Regions from separate parts of the Saccharothrix sp. CCNWYY140 genome, predicted to be linked through region 2. Evidence: riboswitches for the same ligand, from Rfam matches in the RefSeq annotation. Region 2 holds a riboswitch; the other holds the start of a gene.

The links. Region 2 has a riboswitch for cobalamin ahead of cobN (cobaltochelatase subunit CobN). Riboswitches for the same ligand answer to the same signal wherever they lie in the genome.
Positions count from the first base shown of each region.
Region 1: linked by a shared signal. The riboswitch ahead of WBN91_RS01635 (ribonucleoside-diphosphate reductase subunit alpha) and the one ahead of cobN (cobaltochelatase subunit CobN) in region 2 are both predicted to bind cobalamin.

Region 1 is NZ_JBBEGC010000002.1:73,512-81,123, reverse strand. It holds gene WBN91_RS01650 (helix-turn-helix domain-containing protein) at 294-1,139, shown strand; gene WBN91_RS01645 (DUF397 domain-containing protein) at 1,136-1,327, shown strand; gene WBN91_RS01640 (J-domain-containing protein) at 1,314-1,712, opposite strand; cobalamin riboswitch at 2,404-2,603, shown strand; gene WBN91_RS01635 (ribonucleoside-diphosphate reductase subunit alpha) at 2,648-4,927, shown strand; gene WBN91_RS01630 (ribonucleotide-diphosphate reductase subunit beta) at 4,924-5,928, shown strand; gene WBN91_RS01625 (cellulose binding domain-containing protein) at 5,977-7,050, opposite strand; gene WBN91_RS01620 (cellulase family glycosylhydrolase) at 7,052-7,612, opposite strand, start outside.
Region 2 is NZ_JBBEGC010000057.1:31,063-38,674, forward strand. It holds gene WBN91_RS23565 (precorrin-2 C(20)-methyltransferase) at 1-1,085, opposite strand, end outside; gene WBN91_RS23570 (precorrin-8X methylmutase) at 1,082-1,708, opposite strand; gene WBN91_RS23575 (hypothetical protein) at 1,705-2,712, opposite strand; cobalamin riboswitch at 2,724-2,856, shown strand; gene cobN (cobaltochelatase subunit CobN) at 2,893-6,501, shown strand; gene WBN91_RS23585 (ABC transporter substrate-binding protein) at 7,437-7,612, shown strand, end outside.

The DNA.
Region 1 (7,612 bases), on a different contig from region 2:
CAGGCACCCCAGGCCCCGCACCCCGATCCGACAGCCCACCAAACCGCCTCGCCCGGCGCCAGTCACCCAGTCCACAGCCCACAGCCCACAACTCGCTGTCGCTGCTCGCGGCTCGCAGCTCACCGCGCAGGGACGCAGTCGCGCAGATCCTCCCCCCGGAGTTCTTACCTTCAAAGTTAACCTGCACGTGCAGACTTCACGAGTACACCTTCGTGTGAAGACTGTCCTGTCCAACACAACAATGCGGCAGACTCGACCACCCACCCGATGGCGAACGAGAGGCGAGGTAGGCGATGCCCGGGAACGGCGCGAGTCCCACGGCGGCCAAGCTGAAGCTCGGACAGGCGCTCGCCCGACTGCGCGAAGCCAGGGGCATCAGCCAAGAGCACGCGGCCACGGTGCTGGACTGCTCGCCCGCGAAGATCCGGCGCATCGAGGTCGGCGACGTGTCCATCCGACACGGCGAGCTGACCATCCTGCTGGACCACTACGGCACTTGCTGCGAGGTTCGCGAACCGCTCGAAGACTTGGCGCGCGAGGCCCGCAAACGCCGTCCCCGCAACGGTTTCGGCACGGTCCTGCCGACGTTCTTCCGCAGGTTCCACGCTCTGGAACAGCTGGCGGTGGAAGTCCTTCGCTACCAAGCGGAACTGGTCCCCGGTCCACTCCAGACAGCCGACTACGCCCGCGCCCTGCTCTGCACCCACCCGCACCACGAGCCGGAGGACGTGGACCGGCTCGTCGGAGCGCGCCTCGCACGGCTGGACCGCATCATCGACGGCGAGCAGTGGCTGCACGTGATCCTGCACGAGGCCGCCCTGTGGACCGGCGTCGGCTCACCGGAGGTCATGCGCGGCCAGTACCGCCACCTGCGCAAGCTGGCCACGCTGCCCAACGTGACTCTCCAGGTCGTGCCGCTGGACGCCCCGGCGCACACCCTCACCGGCTACCCGTTCGTCCTGCTGCGCCTGCCGGACAGCGACCCGATCGTCTACCTGGAAGCCCTGACCACCGCCGCCACAGTCGAGGAACCAAGCCACATCGCGCGTTACGAGGAGTCCTTCGAAACCCTCCGCCGAACCGCCCTGTCCCCCCAGAAAACCTCCGCACTCCTGACCACGCTGGAGAAATCCCGATGACACCGGAGCCACGGACGACAACCTGGCGCAAGTCAACCCACAGCGGCGGCACCGGCGGCGACTGCGTCGAACTGGCCCACACCAACACAACAGTCCTGGTCCGCGACTCAAAAAACCCGCACACGCCCCCTTTGCGCTTCGCCCCAACCACATTCGGGACTTTCCTGCGAACGCTCAGGAGCGCTTGAGCCGCCACTCCCGTACGACGTGCTCGACGTCGAAGGTCATCAGGTTCAACGGCGGCCCGGACATCGGTTTGCGGATCGCCTCGGTGATCTTCGCGTTGATCTCCCCGAGAATCCGCCGCACCTCCTCCTCGGACGCCGCCCTCCCGGCCGCCTCACGAGCCTCCGCCGCCTCCTTGCGGAGCTGGAGGGTCGGCGGCAACACGCTGCCCTCTTCCCGGCGCACTTTCTCCTTGACCCACCACAACTCGTCATGCGCCCCGGACAACCCGGCCAACGGCTTGCCGGCCCCAGGCAACCCGTCGAACTCGCCCTTCTCCTGAGCCTCGCGAATCTGCCGCTCCACCCACGTCTCAAAGCCGACACCGGCAGGCTTGCGCTGGGTCATACCCCCAACGGTACCCGCGCCACCCCCTCCCCCGCCGCCACTGCGAGCCGCCGATTGCGCGCCGCCAGCCGGACCGCCAACTGCCGATTAGCCGGGGCTGCGGGCTGCGCGGGCTGCGGACTGCGGGATCGGGTCACCGCGGGTGGACAGAGCGCGGATGGGTGGGCTGCGGCGGGCCGAGGATGGGCCAGCGGGACTGGCAGGGCGCGGCAGGCAGGGCGCGGCAGGCAGGGCGCGGCAGGCAGGGCGCGGCAGGCAGGGCGCGGCAGGCAGGGCGGGGTGAGCCGGGGCGAGGCGGGGTCGCGGATGGGGGCCGCGCGGCGGGCGAGGCTGCGCGGCGGGCGAGGGCAGGTGTGCGGCGGGACGGGCGGAGGCCAGGCCGGGCAGGTGCGAAGCCAGTCGGGTTGAGCGCGAGTCCGCCGGGCGGGCCGGGGCCGAGGTGGGCGCTCGGGAGCTGGGCGGGGTCGGTGGTGGCGGGGTCGGTGGTGGGTAGGGGTCGAGTGCGGGTGTTGGGGTGTGGCGGTGATGGGGGCCGCCGTCTTGCCCGCCCGCTCCATATCACGGGACGCGTGACCTCCGAAGTGGTTCCCGATCCTGCATGTCACTCGATCGGGTCGAACATCCCCTCTACCAGATTCGATCTACCTGACACACCACCTGGTGCCTGTTCACAGATCCACCCACAACATGTAGTGTCCAGCCCGCTGGTGGATCACCGTCCTACCCGGTGACGCAAGAGGGAACCCGGTGTGAGTCCGGGACTGCCCCGCAGCGGTGAGCGGGAACGACAGCCGTCAACGAGCACTGGGTTTCGTGCCTGGGAAGCGACGGCCAGTAGGTCTGTGCACGGTGCCCGCGAGTCCGAACACCTGCCACCTGTGCGCGTGCCGAAACACCTCGGTGCGCGGTTTGGTCCTGCTCACGAGGAGAGAGCCTTGACCGTTGTCGACGCGCGGCCTGTGGACGGCCCGCGGTCTGTGCCGGATGCGCTGCGGCGGGAAGTGGCGCAGTTGGCCGGCGATCTGCCCGACGTACACACCGATCGGGTCCTGCGCCTGGTCGAGTCGGGGTTGAACACCGACGGTGACCCGCGTGACCTGGCGGTTCGTGCCGCTGCCGCGCTGACTGCCACCGACCCGCAGTACTCCAAGCTTGCCGCTCGCCTGCTTGCTCGGGCCATCGCCGAAGAAGTGGGGCAAGACCGGTTCTCGAGCGTAGTCGCGCGGGCGGCGCGGCTGGGGTTGTTGTCTGAACGGCTTGCTGGCTTCGTCGAGCGGAACGCCACAGCGTTGGACGCGACGGTGGACGAAGGTGCGACGGATCGGTTCGAGTACTTCGGGCTGCGGACGGTGTACGACCGGTACCTGTTGCGGCACCCCGAGGAGCGCACGGTCATCGAGGCGCCGCAGCACTTCTTCCTGCGTGTCGCCTGCGGGCTGTCCGAGACGGTCGAGGAAGCGCGCGAGCTCTACGCCCTCCTGTCCCGCCTGGACTACCTGCCCAGCTCACCCACCCTCTTCAACGCCGGCACCCGCCACCCGCAGCTGTCCTCCTGCTTCCTGCTCGACTCGCCCCGCGACGAGCTGGAGTCGATCTACCACCGCTACGGCGAGGTCGCCCGGCTGTCGAAGTTCTCCGGTGGCATCGGCATCTCGTGGACGCGCATCCGTTCCCGCGGCTCGCTGATCAGGGGCACCAACGGCCGTTCCAACGGCATCGTGCCCTGGCTGCGCACGCTGGACGCCTCGGTCGCCGCGGTCAACCAAGGCGGCCGGCGCAAGGGCGCTGCCTGTGTCTACCTCGAACCGTGGCACGCCGACGTCGAGGAGTTCCTGGAGCTGCGGGACAACACCGGTGACGAGGCGCAGCGCACGCACAACCTCAACCTGGCGCTGTGGGTGCCCGACGAGTTCATGCGCCGCGTCGAGCAGGACGCCGACTGGTCGCTGTTCGACCCCACGGACGTCCCGCACCTGACCGACCTGTCGGGCGCGGACTTCGACGCCGCCTACAAAACAGCCGAACACGAAAACCTCGCCAAAAGGACGGTGCCGGCCCGCGCGCTCTACGGCCGCATGATGCGCACGCTGGCCCAGACCGGCAACGGCTGGATGACGTTCAAGGACGCCGCGAACCGCGCCTCCAACCAGACCGCGGTCCCGGGCAACGTCATCCACCTCTCCAACCTGTGCACCGAGATCCTGGAGGTCACCAGCGACGACGAGACCGCCGTCTGCAACCTCGGCTCGGTGAACCTGGCCCGGCACGTCACCGGCGACGACATGGACTGGGACCGCCTGCGCGCGACCGTCCGCACGGCGGTGAAGTTCCTGGACCGCACGATCGACCTCACCTACTACCCCACCTCGTCGGCGGGCGGCGGCAACCGGCGGTGGCGGCCGGTCGGGCTGGGCGTGATGGGGCTGGCCGACGTGTTCTTCCAGCACAAGCTCGCGTTCGACTCCCCCGAGGCGCTGGAGCTGTCCACCCGGATCGCCGAGGAGATCGCGCTGACCGCGTTCGAGACCTCGGCGGAACTGGCCGAGAAGCACGGTCCGCACCCGGAGTTCGGCGCCACCCGCGCCGCGCGCGGTCAACTGCACCTCGACCACTTCCCGGACGCCGCACCGCGCCAACCCGAGCGCTGGCAACGGCTCCGCGACAAGATCGCCCGCCACGGCCTGCGCAACTCGCTGATCGTGGCCATCGCGCCCACCGCCACCATCGCGTCCATCGCGGGCTGTTCGGAGTGCATCGAGCCGGTGGTGTCCACGCTGTTCAAGCGCGAGACCCTGTCCGGGGAGTTCCTCCAGGTCAACCCGTACCTGGTGCGCGACCTCAAGGACCTGGGCCGCTGGGACCAGGCCACCCGCGACGCCATCAAGCAGGCCGACGGCTCGATCCAGGGCCTCGACCTGCCCGCCGACTTGAAGGCCCGCTACCGCACCGCGTGGGAACTGCCGCAGAAGGCGCTGATCGACCTCGCCGCCGCGCGCACGCCGTACGTGGACCAGAGCCAGTCGCTCAACCTGTTCTCCGCCGCCCCGACGATCGGCAAGCTGTCGTCGATGTACGCCTACGCCTGGCGCGCGGGCCTCAAGACCACCTACTACCTGCGTTCCCGCCCGGCGACGCGCATCGCCCAAACGACGATCACCACCACCGCGATCGCCTGCTCCCTGGAGAACCCCGAGACCTGCGAGGCCTGCCAGTGACCGCCCTCCTGCTCGACCCCGGCATGGACCTGACCCTGCGCCCCATGCGCTACCCCGACTTCTACGAGCAGTACCGGGCCGCGATCCGCAACACGTGGACCGTCGAGGAGGTGGACCTCGCCGCCGACGTCGCCGACCTGGCCCGCCTGACCCCCGCCGAACACCACCTGGTCAAGCGGCTGGTCGCGTTCTTCGCCACCGGCGACTCGATCGTGGCCAACAACCTCGTGCTCAACCTCTACCAGCACGTCAACGCGCCCGAGGCCCGCCTCTACCTCTCCCGCCAACTGTTCGAGGAGGCAGTCCACGTCCAGTTCTACCTGACCCTGCTGGACACCTACCTGCCCGACCACGACGAGCGCGCGCAGGCGTTCGCGGCGATCGAGCACATCCCGTCGATCCGCGCCAAGGGCGAGTTCTGCTTCAAGTGGATCGACTCGATCAACGGCCTGACCGCGCTGCGCACCCGTGAGGACCGCCGCGCGTTCCTGCTCAACCTGATCTGCTTCGCCGCGTGCATCGAGGGCTTGTTCTTCTACGGCGCCTTCGCCTACGTCTACTGGCTGCGCTCGCGCGGCCTGCTGCAAGGCCTCGCCACCGGCACGAACTGGGTGTTCCGCGACGAGTCCATGCACATGAACTTCGCCTTCAGCATCGTGGACACGGTTCGCAACGAAGAACCGGACCTGTTCGACGACGACCTGCGCGCTCAGGTGACCGCCATGCTCCAGGAGGCGGTCGAGGCGGAGTTCCGGTTCGCGCAGGACGTCTGCGGCGACGGCCTGGCCGGCATGAACGCCCGTGACATGCGCGAGTACCTGTCCTACGTGGCCGACCAGCGGCTGGTGCGGCTGGGCATGGACCCGGTGTTCGGCGCGTCGAACCCGTTCCCGTTCATGGAGTTGCAGGACGTGCAGGAGCTGACCAACTTCTTCGAGCGGCGCGTCTCGGCCTACCAGGTCGCCGTGTCGGGCACGGTCTCCCTGGACGAGGACTTCTGACAACACTGCCGGTTGTGCTCCGAGATGAGCACAACCGGCAGTGTCCACTCAGGACAGACCGCAGATCGGCGTGGGGTTCCAGCCGGTCGGGTCGCCGTTGACGATCATCCCGGTGGTCGCCGAACCGCCGGGCATGACCAGCGCGTTCCAGGACACGTTGCGGACGGTGACGTTCAGCCCGGACTGGCTGACCGTGCCGTTCCACACCTGCGCCACGGTCATGCCCTGGGCCAGCGCGAACCCGACCGACCAGGACGAGGTGGCCGTGGTGCCCCGGTTGGTGAAGGTGATCTCGACCTGGAACCCGCCCGGCCACTTGCTGACCACCTTGACCACCGCGTCACACGTGGACCCCGGCGAAGTCGTCGTGGTCGTCGTGGTCGTCGTCGTGGTCGTGGTCGTCGGCGAGACCCCGCCCAACGCGTTCACCACAGCGGGGAACCACCGGTTCGCGATCTTCCGGTCCCCCGACGCGTTGGGGTGCACCCCGTCCCCGGTGTCGGCGGACGTGGAGAACCCGGTCCACTGGTCCACCACGACCACCGGCGACCGGGCGGTGGACTTCGCCGCCGCCCACCCGGGGATCGCCGCGTTCAGGTCGACCACCCGCTGCGCGCACTCCGCGCAGTTGGCCGGGTTCATCGGGATGATCTGCGCGACCAGGACCTTCACGTCCGGGTTGTCCGCCCGCATCTGGTCGACCAGCTTGCCGAACGCGGCCAGGATCGTCGCCGGCGAGCGGTTGTTCCAGACGTCGTTGGTGCCGAAGTGCATCAGCACCACGTGCGGGTGGGTCTGCGCGAGCCACCCGACGAGCTGGTTCTGGTCGGCCACGTTCGTCGCCAGGAACCCGCCGTGGCCCTCGTTCTCCCCGTCGTAGGGGAACCCGCAGCCCTGCCCCGGCAACGTGCCCACGAAGTCGATCGCCGTGTGGCCCGCCGCCCGCAGGTCCCGGTCCAGCAACGCCCGCCAGCAGCCCGGCGACCCGGTGATCGAGTCGCCCAGGGCCATGATCCGCACCGGCTCGGCCGCCGAAACGGCCTGCCCGGGCGCGGCCACCACCAACGCCACAACCGCCGCGACCGCACCCAACAACGCGGCTAAGACACCGTTCCTGCGCATGTCACACCACCGCGCAGGACGCGCCGTTGAGGGTGAACGCGGTCGGCACGGAGTTCGTGCCGTTCCACGTGCCGATGAACCCGAAGCTCACCGAGCCCGCCGGCGGGATCGTCGCCGTGTAGGGGGCGTTGGTCATGGTGACCGCGTTGGACGCCTGCGCATAAACAGCCCCCCAACTTTGCGTGATCGTCTGACCGTTGACATAGGTCCACTTCAGGTTCCAGCCGTTGACCGCGGCCGAGCCCGTGTTGGTGATCTTCACGTCACCCTGGAACCCACCCTGCCACTGCCCGGCGACCTTGTACGCCACCGAACACGACCCGCCACCGCCGGGCAACGTCGTCATGGCCACCGTGCCCGACCGAGTGGACCGGTTGCCCGCGGCGTCACGCGCGTAGACGGCGAAGGTGTACGAGGTCGCCGCCGACAGCCCGGTCACCGTCGCCGACGTGCCACTCGACGACGCCGCCGGCGACTCGGACGTCCCGCTGACCCGGACCACGTCGTAGCCGGTCACGCCCACGTTGTCGGTCGAGGCGGCCCAGCTCAGGGTCACCGAGTT
Region 2 (7,612 bases):
GCCCGGCTGGCCACCGCGTGCGCGGCGGTCAGGCCCGGCAGGACCCGCACGGGCACGTCGGCGAACTGCTCCTCGGCGGCCACCTCCAGCACGGCGCTGGCCATCGCGAACACCCCCGGGTCACCGGAGGACACCACGGCCACCCGCCGCCCCCGCTTGGCCAGGTCCAGCGCGAACGCCGCCCGCTCGGACTCCACCTTGTTGTCCGAGGCGTGCTTGCGCTGGCGCGGCGACACGGCCACCCGATCGAGGTAGGTGACGTACCCGACCAGGTCATCCGCCGACGCCAACGCCTGCCGCGCCTCGGGCGTCAGCCACTCCGGCCCGGCCGGACCCAGACCGACCACCACCACCTCACCGCGGCCCTCGGGCGAGCTGGGGGACTTGCTGGGCAGCAACGCCAACGAGAAGTACGGCACCCCGTCAGCGTCCACTTCGGACAGTGGCGAGGTGCGTTGCTTCCCGGTCGTGGCGCGCTCGACGTACCAGGCCTCGTCCAGCCGCCCCGACCGTTCCAACGCCGCCCGCACCTGCGGGAACGTCCGACCCAGCTTCATGATCGCCACCGGGTCGCCGGAGGAGAGGTGCGCGGCCAGCGTGTCGGCGGGCAGCGTGCCGGGCAGCACGGTGAGCACCTCGTCCCGCTCCACCAACGGCTTCCCGATCACCGCCGCGCCGGCCGACACCGACGTCACCCCGGGCACGACCTCCGCCGGGTACCGGTCCGCCAACCGCTTGTGCAGGTGCATGTACGAGCCGTAGAAGAACGGGTCGCCCGCCGCCAGCACCACCACGGTCCGCCCCGCGTCCAGGTGCGCCGCCAGCCGCGCCGCGCACTCCTCGTAGAACGCGTCGATCTCGCCCTGGTAGTCGTCGCTGTCCTCGGTCGTCACCGGGTAGACCAGCTGCTCTTCGATCTGGTCCGGCCGCATGTAGCAGGCGGCGATGTTCCGGGCCACGCTGCGGCCGTGCCGCGCGCTGTGGAACACCACCACGTCGGCCTCGCCGATCAGCCGGGCCGCCTTGACGGTCACCAGCTCCGGGTCGCCCGGCCCCACCCCGACCCCGTACAGCCTGCCCGTCATTCTTCCTCGCTCGCGATCGCGTTGACGGCCGCCGCGGTCATGGCGCTGCCGCCCCGACGCCCGCGCACGACCAGGTACTCCAAGCCGAGGTCGTTGGCCGCCAAGGCGTCCTTCGACTCGGCCGCGCCGATGAACCCGACCGGCACGCCCAGCACGGCGGCGGGCTTCGGCGCGCCCGCGGCCACCATGTCCAGCAGGTGGAACAACGCGGTCGGCGCGTTGCCGATGGCCACCACCGCGCCTTCCAACCGGTCACCCCACAGCTCCAGCGCCGCCGCACTGCGCGTGTTGCCCATCTCCGCGGCCAAACCGGGCACGCGCGGGTCGGACAACGTGCACAGCACCTCGTTGTCCGCGGGCAACCGCTTGCGCGTCACGCCCGCCGCCACCATCTGCGCGTCGCACAGGATCGGCGCGCCCGCGAGCAGCGCCTCCCGCGCGGACTCGACCACGCCGGGGGAGTAGGAGAGGTCGTGGACCAGGTCGACCATGCCGCAGGCGTGGATCATCCGCACCGCGACCCGCGCCACGTCCGCCGGCAGCCCGGTCAGGTCCGCCTCGGCGCGGATGGTCGCGAACGACTGGCGGTAGATCTCCGCGCCGTCCTTGATGTAGCTGGTCACCTGATCTCCTCGTACCCGTCGCCGGTCGCGACGTACTCCACCACGTCCCCCGCCGGCCGCCCGCACCGCCGCGCGCAACCCGACCAGTGCACCCGACCCGCGTGCGGCGTGCCGATCCACGCCGTGGCGTCCGCCCGCACGTCCGACAGCGACTTCGCGCAGCCGGGCCGCCCGGTGCACGCGCTCACGCCGTGCCACGGCGAGTCCGGCGAGGTGAACAGCCCTGTCGTATCCGTCCCGCTCGGCACGACCACACTGCGCCACGGCGTGATCCGCACCGGCACCCCGGCGAGCAGCCGGGCGTCCAGCCGCCCCAGCGGCACCCCCGCGACCACCTGAGAGCCGTACTCCCCGGGTGCGACCGGAGTCACAGCCGGGACAAGCCTTTCGGCGACCGGCTCGCCCAGGGCGTCCGTGATCTTCCGCACACCGGAGTCCACTTCGGACAGCCGCCAGGCGCTGCCGCGGATCCGCTGGAACAGCCGGGAAGCCGCCACCACCGCCGCCACTGGATCGGTCACGCGCACCCCGGAATCGGTTCCGGCGAGGAACAAGGCGTCACCCACCAGGCCGATGTCCCCACCCAGCCCGCTCACGCCCGCACCCACTGTGACCAGGAACCGCCCCGGCAGGTCGGCCAGCCCCGGCACCGCGCACAGCGCCCGGTCGATCTCGTCCACCAGGTCCTGGTTGTCCTCCAGCGGCGCGGCGATGATGTTGCGCATCCGCTCGTGCGTCCGCGAGGGCAGCAGGCCGACTTCGGTCAGGAGCGCTCCCAGGACGTGCTCGTCACCCGCCCGCAAGCCCCTGATCTGCACGTTCGCCCGCGAGGTCAGCTCGAGCGACCCGTCGCCCCACTCCAGCGCGGCCCCGCGCAGGGCGTCGAACTGGACGGCCGAGAGCGTCCCGCCGGGCACCCGGACGCGCGCCAGCCCGCCGTCGGCCGCCTGGTGCACGTCGACGGCGCCGGGGCACGCGTCGGGTCGTTCACGCTCCTGGGGCATGGGCTGGATGCTAACGCCCGTTAGGGTTGGCTCCGAACGGCGAAGCACAGCAGAGGAAGCCGGTGCGAATCCGGCGCGGTCCCGCCACTGTGACCGGGCGCGAGCCCGGGAGCCAGGAACTCTCGCCCAGCCGTTTCCCTACGACCTGGGGCGAGGACCCCCGAGGGATGGAGCCCGCACGTGATCCTGCTGCTGTCGACCTCCGACACCGACCTGCTGTCCGCCCGATCGAGCGGCGCCGACTTCCGCCTGGGCAACCCCGCCCGGCTGACCGTGGACGACCTGCCCGCCCTGGTTGAGGGCGTGGACCTGGTGGTCGTGCGCATCCTGGGCGGTCGGCGGATGTGGGAGGAGGGCCTGGACTGGCTGCTCGCCGGCCCCCGCCCGGTCGTCGTGCTCGGCGGTGAGCAGAACCCGGACGCGCCGCTGATGGAGCTGTCCACCGTGCCGGGCGGGGTGTGCGCGGAGGCGCATGCCTACCTCGCCCACGGCGGCCCGGCGAACCTCGCCGAGCTCTTCAACTTCCTGTCCGACACGGTCCTGCTGACCGGTTTCGGCTTCAACCCGCCCGTCGCCGCCCCCACCTGGGGCCTGCTGGAGCGCGCCGAGGGGCGGCCTCCGGCCCCCGCTTCCATCGTCCCACCGACCACCGACAATTTGGCGGCTCCGGTCGTGGCGGTGTTGTACTACCGGGCTCACCACGTCGCCGGGAACACCGCGTTCGTGCACGCCCTCTGCGACGCGATCGAGGCCAAGGGCGGCCGGGCGCTGCCGATCTACTGCGCGTCCCTGCGCACCGCCGAACCCGAACTGCTCGCCGAACTCGGCAAGGCCGACGCGCTGGTCGTGACCGTGCTCGCGGCCGGCGGCACCAAGCCCGCCACGGCCTCCGCGGGCGGGGACGACGACGCCTGGGACGTGGGCGCGCTGGCCGCGCTCGACATCCCGATCCTCCAGGGCCTGTGCCTGACCTCCAGCCGTGCCGCGTGGGACGAGAACGACGACGGACTGTCCCCTTTGGACACCGCCACCCAGGTCGCCATCCCCGAGTTCGACGGCCGGATCATCACCGTCCCGTTCTCCTTCAAGGAGGTCGACGAGGACGGTCTCACCGTCTACGTCGCCGACCCCGAGCGCGCGCTGCGCGTGGCCGGCATCGCCGTCCGCCACGCACGACTCCGGCACATCCCCAACGCCGACAAGAAGATCGTCGTCATGCTGTCGGCCTACCCGACCAAGCACTCCCGCATCGGCAACGCGGTCGGCCTCGACACCCCGGCCAGCGTCGTCCGGCTCCTCAACGCCCTGCGCGACAACGGTTACGACATCGGCGACGACCTGCCCGGCGTGGACAACCTCGACGGCGACGCCCTGATCCACGCGCTCATCGCCGCCGGCGGTCAGGACGTGGACTGGCTCACCGAGGAGCAGATCCAGGGCAACCCGGTGCGCATCAAGGCCTCCGCCTACCGCGAGTGGTTCGCCACCCTCCCCGAGGACACCCGGCAGGAGATCGAACAGCACTGGGGCCAGGCCCCCGGCGAGCTGTTCGTCGACCGGTCCCGGGACAAGGACGGCGAGATCGTCCTGGCCGCGCTCCGGTCCGGCAACGTCGTCGTCATGGTCCAGCCGCCGCGCGGCTTCGGCGAGAACCCCATCGCCATCTACCACGACCCGGACCTCCCGCCCAGCCACCACTACCTGGGCGCGTACCGGTGGCTGGAGTCGGAGTTCGGCGCGGACGCCGTCGTGCACGTCGGCAAGCACGGCAACCTGGAGTGGCTGCCCGGCAAGGCGGTCGGCATGTCCGCCGGCTGCGGCCCGGACGCGGCCCTCGGTGACCTGCCGCTGATCTACCCGTTCCTGGTCAACGACCCGGGCGAGGGCACGCAGGCCAAGCGCCGCGTGCACGCCACCCTGGTAGACCACCTGGTGCCGCCGATGGCCCGCGCCGACAGCTACGGCGACATCGCCCGCTTGGAGCAGCTGCTGGACGAGCACGGCACCATCGCCGCGATGGACCCGGCGAAGCTGCCGGCGATCCGCGCCCAGATCTGGACCCTGATCCAGGCCGCGAAGCTCGACCACGACCTGGGCCTGGACGACCGCCCGCACGACGCCGAGTTCGACGAGCTGATCCTGCACGTGGACGGCTGGCTGTGCGAGGTCAAGGACGTCCAGATCCGCGACGGCCTGCACGTGCTCGGCGAGCCGCCCACGGGGGAGACCCGCGTCAACCTGGTGCTGGCGATCCTCCAGGCCAAGCAGATGTGGGCCGGCCAGGTCGCCGCCCTGCCGGGCCTGCGCGAGGCCCTGGGCCTCAAGGACTCCACCCGCACCTCCGTCGACGCCGTCGAGGCCGAGGCACGCGCCCTGGTCCAGGCGATGGAGGACGCCGACTGGGCCCCGGCGACCGCCCGCACCCTCACCGACAACGAGGACGTCGCCCGCATCCTGGAGTTCGGCGCACGAGAAGTGGTCCCACGCCTGGCCCGCACCACCGACGAGCTGACCAACACCCTGCACGCGCTCAACGGCGGCTACGTCCCCGCCGGCCCGAGCGGCTCCCCGCTGCGCGGCTTGGTGAACGTTCTGCCGACCGGCCGCAACTTCTACTCCGTAGACCCCAAGGCGGTGCCGTCCAAGCTGGCCTGGGAAACCGGCCAGGCGATGGCGGACTCCCTGCTGGACCGCTACCGCACCGACCACGACGGCCAGTGGCCCGCGTCGGTCGGCCTCTCGGTGTGGGGCACCAGCGCCATGCGCACGGCAGGCGACGACATCGCGGAAGTCCTGGCCCTGATGGGCGTCCGCCCGGTGTGGGACGACCAGTCCCGCCGAGTCACGGGCCTGGAACCGATGCCCTTGGACGAACTGGGCCGCCCCCGCATCGACGTGACCGTCCGCATCTCCGGCTTCTTCCGAGACGCATTCCCGCACGTAGTCGCGCTCCTGGACGACGCCGTCCAACTAGTCGCCGCCCTGGACGAGCCCGCCGAACACAACTACATCCGCGCCCACGCCCAAGCAGCGGAATCCGACCACGGCGACCGCCGCCGAGCCACCCTCCGCATCTTCGGCTCCAAGCCCGGCGCCTACGGCGCAGGCCTGCTCCCGCTAATCGACAGCCGCAACTGGCGCGACGACGCCGACCTGGCCGAGGTCTACGCGGTGTGGGGCGGCTACGCGTACGGCCGCGAACTGGACGGCGTCGAGGCCCGAACCGACATGGAAACCGCCTACAAGCGCATCGCGGTGGCAGCGAAGAACATCGACACCCGCGAACACGACATCGCCGACTCGGACGACTACTTCCAATACCACGGCGGCATGGTCGCCACAGTCCGAGCCCTGACCGGCAAAGCCCCAGCAGCCTACGTAGGCGACAGCACCCGCCCCGACGCCGTCCGCACCCGAACCCTGCACGAAGAAACCAACCGAATCTTCCGAGCCCGAGTCGTCAACCCCCGCTGGCTGTCGGCAATGCGCAAACACGGCTACAAGGGCGCCTTCGAACTGGCCGCAACAGTCGACTACCTCTTCGGCTACGACGCAACAACGGGCGTGGTGGCCGACTGGATGTACGAACAACTGGCGGCCAGCTACGTCCTGGACCCGGAAAACCGCAAGTTCCTGTCCGAATCCAACCCGTGGGCACTGCACGGCATCTCGGAACGTCTGCTGGAGGCAGCGGACCGGGGAATGTGGGAACACCCGGAACAGGAAACCCTGGACGCCCTCAAGGCGGTGTACCTGGAAACCGAGGGCGACCTGGAAGACGGCCGCTGACACCCAAGGCGACCCGGTCACGCGAGCGCACGCTCTTCGAAGTAGCTCGCGCAGCAGACCTCCCGACTTGGGCTTCTTCCGTCATCCCCGTATGGCCTGCCCGAAGGGCTACCACACTTTCCAGGGGTTGCAGCCGAAAGTTTTTGCGAGGAACGAGCAAAAAGTTTTAGCGGCAACCCCTGGAAAGTGTGGTTGGCTTTGCCAGGCCATACGGGGATGACGGAAGAAGCCCCCGCCCTTTCTTTTCCGTCCATCCTTGGCGGCCTGCCCGCCGGCGAGGCTCTTTTAATCTTTAGACAGGCGCTTCGCTTCCCAAACGCACGCTTCGCGGGTCCGAACAGGACGCGCTCCGCGCTCGCAAGCTCGAACGCGCTCCGCGCTCTCAAGATGAAAAGCAGCGCTCGCCGCGCGGCAGGCCCCCGGGGGGAAGGGCGTCGGTTTCTTTCCCCGTCCGACCTGCCGGAGGCAACCACACTTGGTCCGTTTTCGCAACCGGAAAAGCTGGTTGCAAAAACGGACCAAGCGTGGTTGGGCTTCGCCCAGGCCGGACGGGGAAAGAAACCGAGGCCCTTCCCGTGGGCGCTAGCCGCTTCGGCTCGCGCCTTCGGCGCGTAGCGCCCTGCGGGCGGCGGAATATGTCGCCGGTTGGTAGGGGGTGTTAATAGGGGTGCAACAGGCCTGTGGCGGAAGGCTGGGTGAGGTGTCCGGAGTGTCCGGAGTGGGTGAGTTGGGCGCCCGGGAGCGCTCCACGTCGTAACCCGGTGTGCGGAGACCGTCCCAGTGCGGATACACCCGCACCGGTCCGGTCATCACTCGTTGGCGTGTAGGTAACAGCGCGGACACGGGCGCTTGACACGTGTGCGTGGTGCGAACCACACTCGCCAAAACCTGGGAGCGCTCCCAGAACGTCACCGCCGATCAACTGAGGAGTTCTCGTGCGCAACCGTCGAGCGGGCTTGGCCAAGGTCGTGGCCTGCACCGCAGTGCTCGCCGCAGTCACCGCGGCATGTGGGTCGGGAGGGTCCGGCGCGTCTTCGGACGGCAAGGTCGAGCTGACCGTGGCCACGTTCAACGAGTTCGGTTACGAAGAGCTCTTCAAGGAGTACGAGGC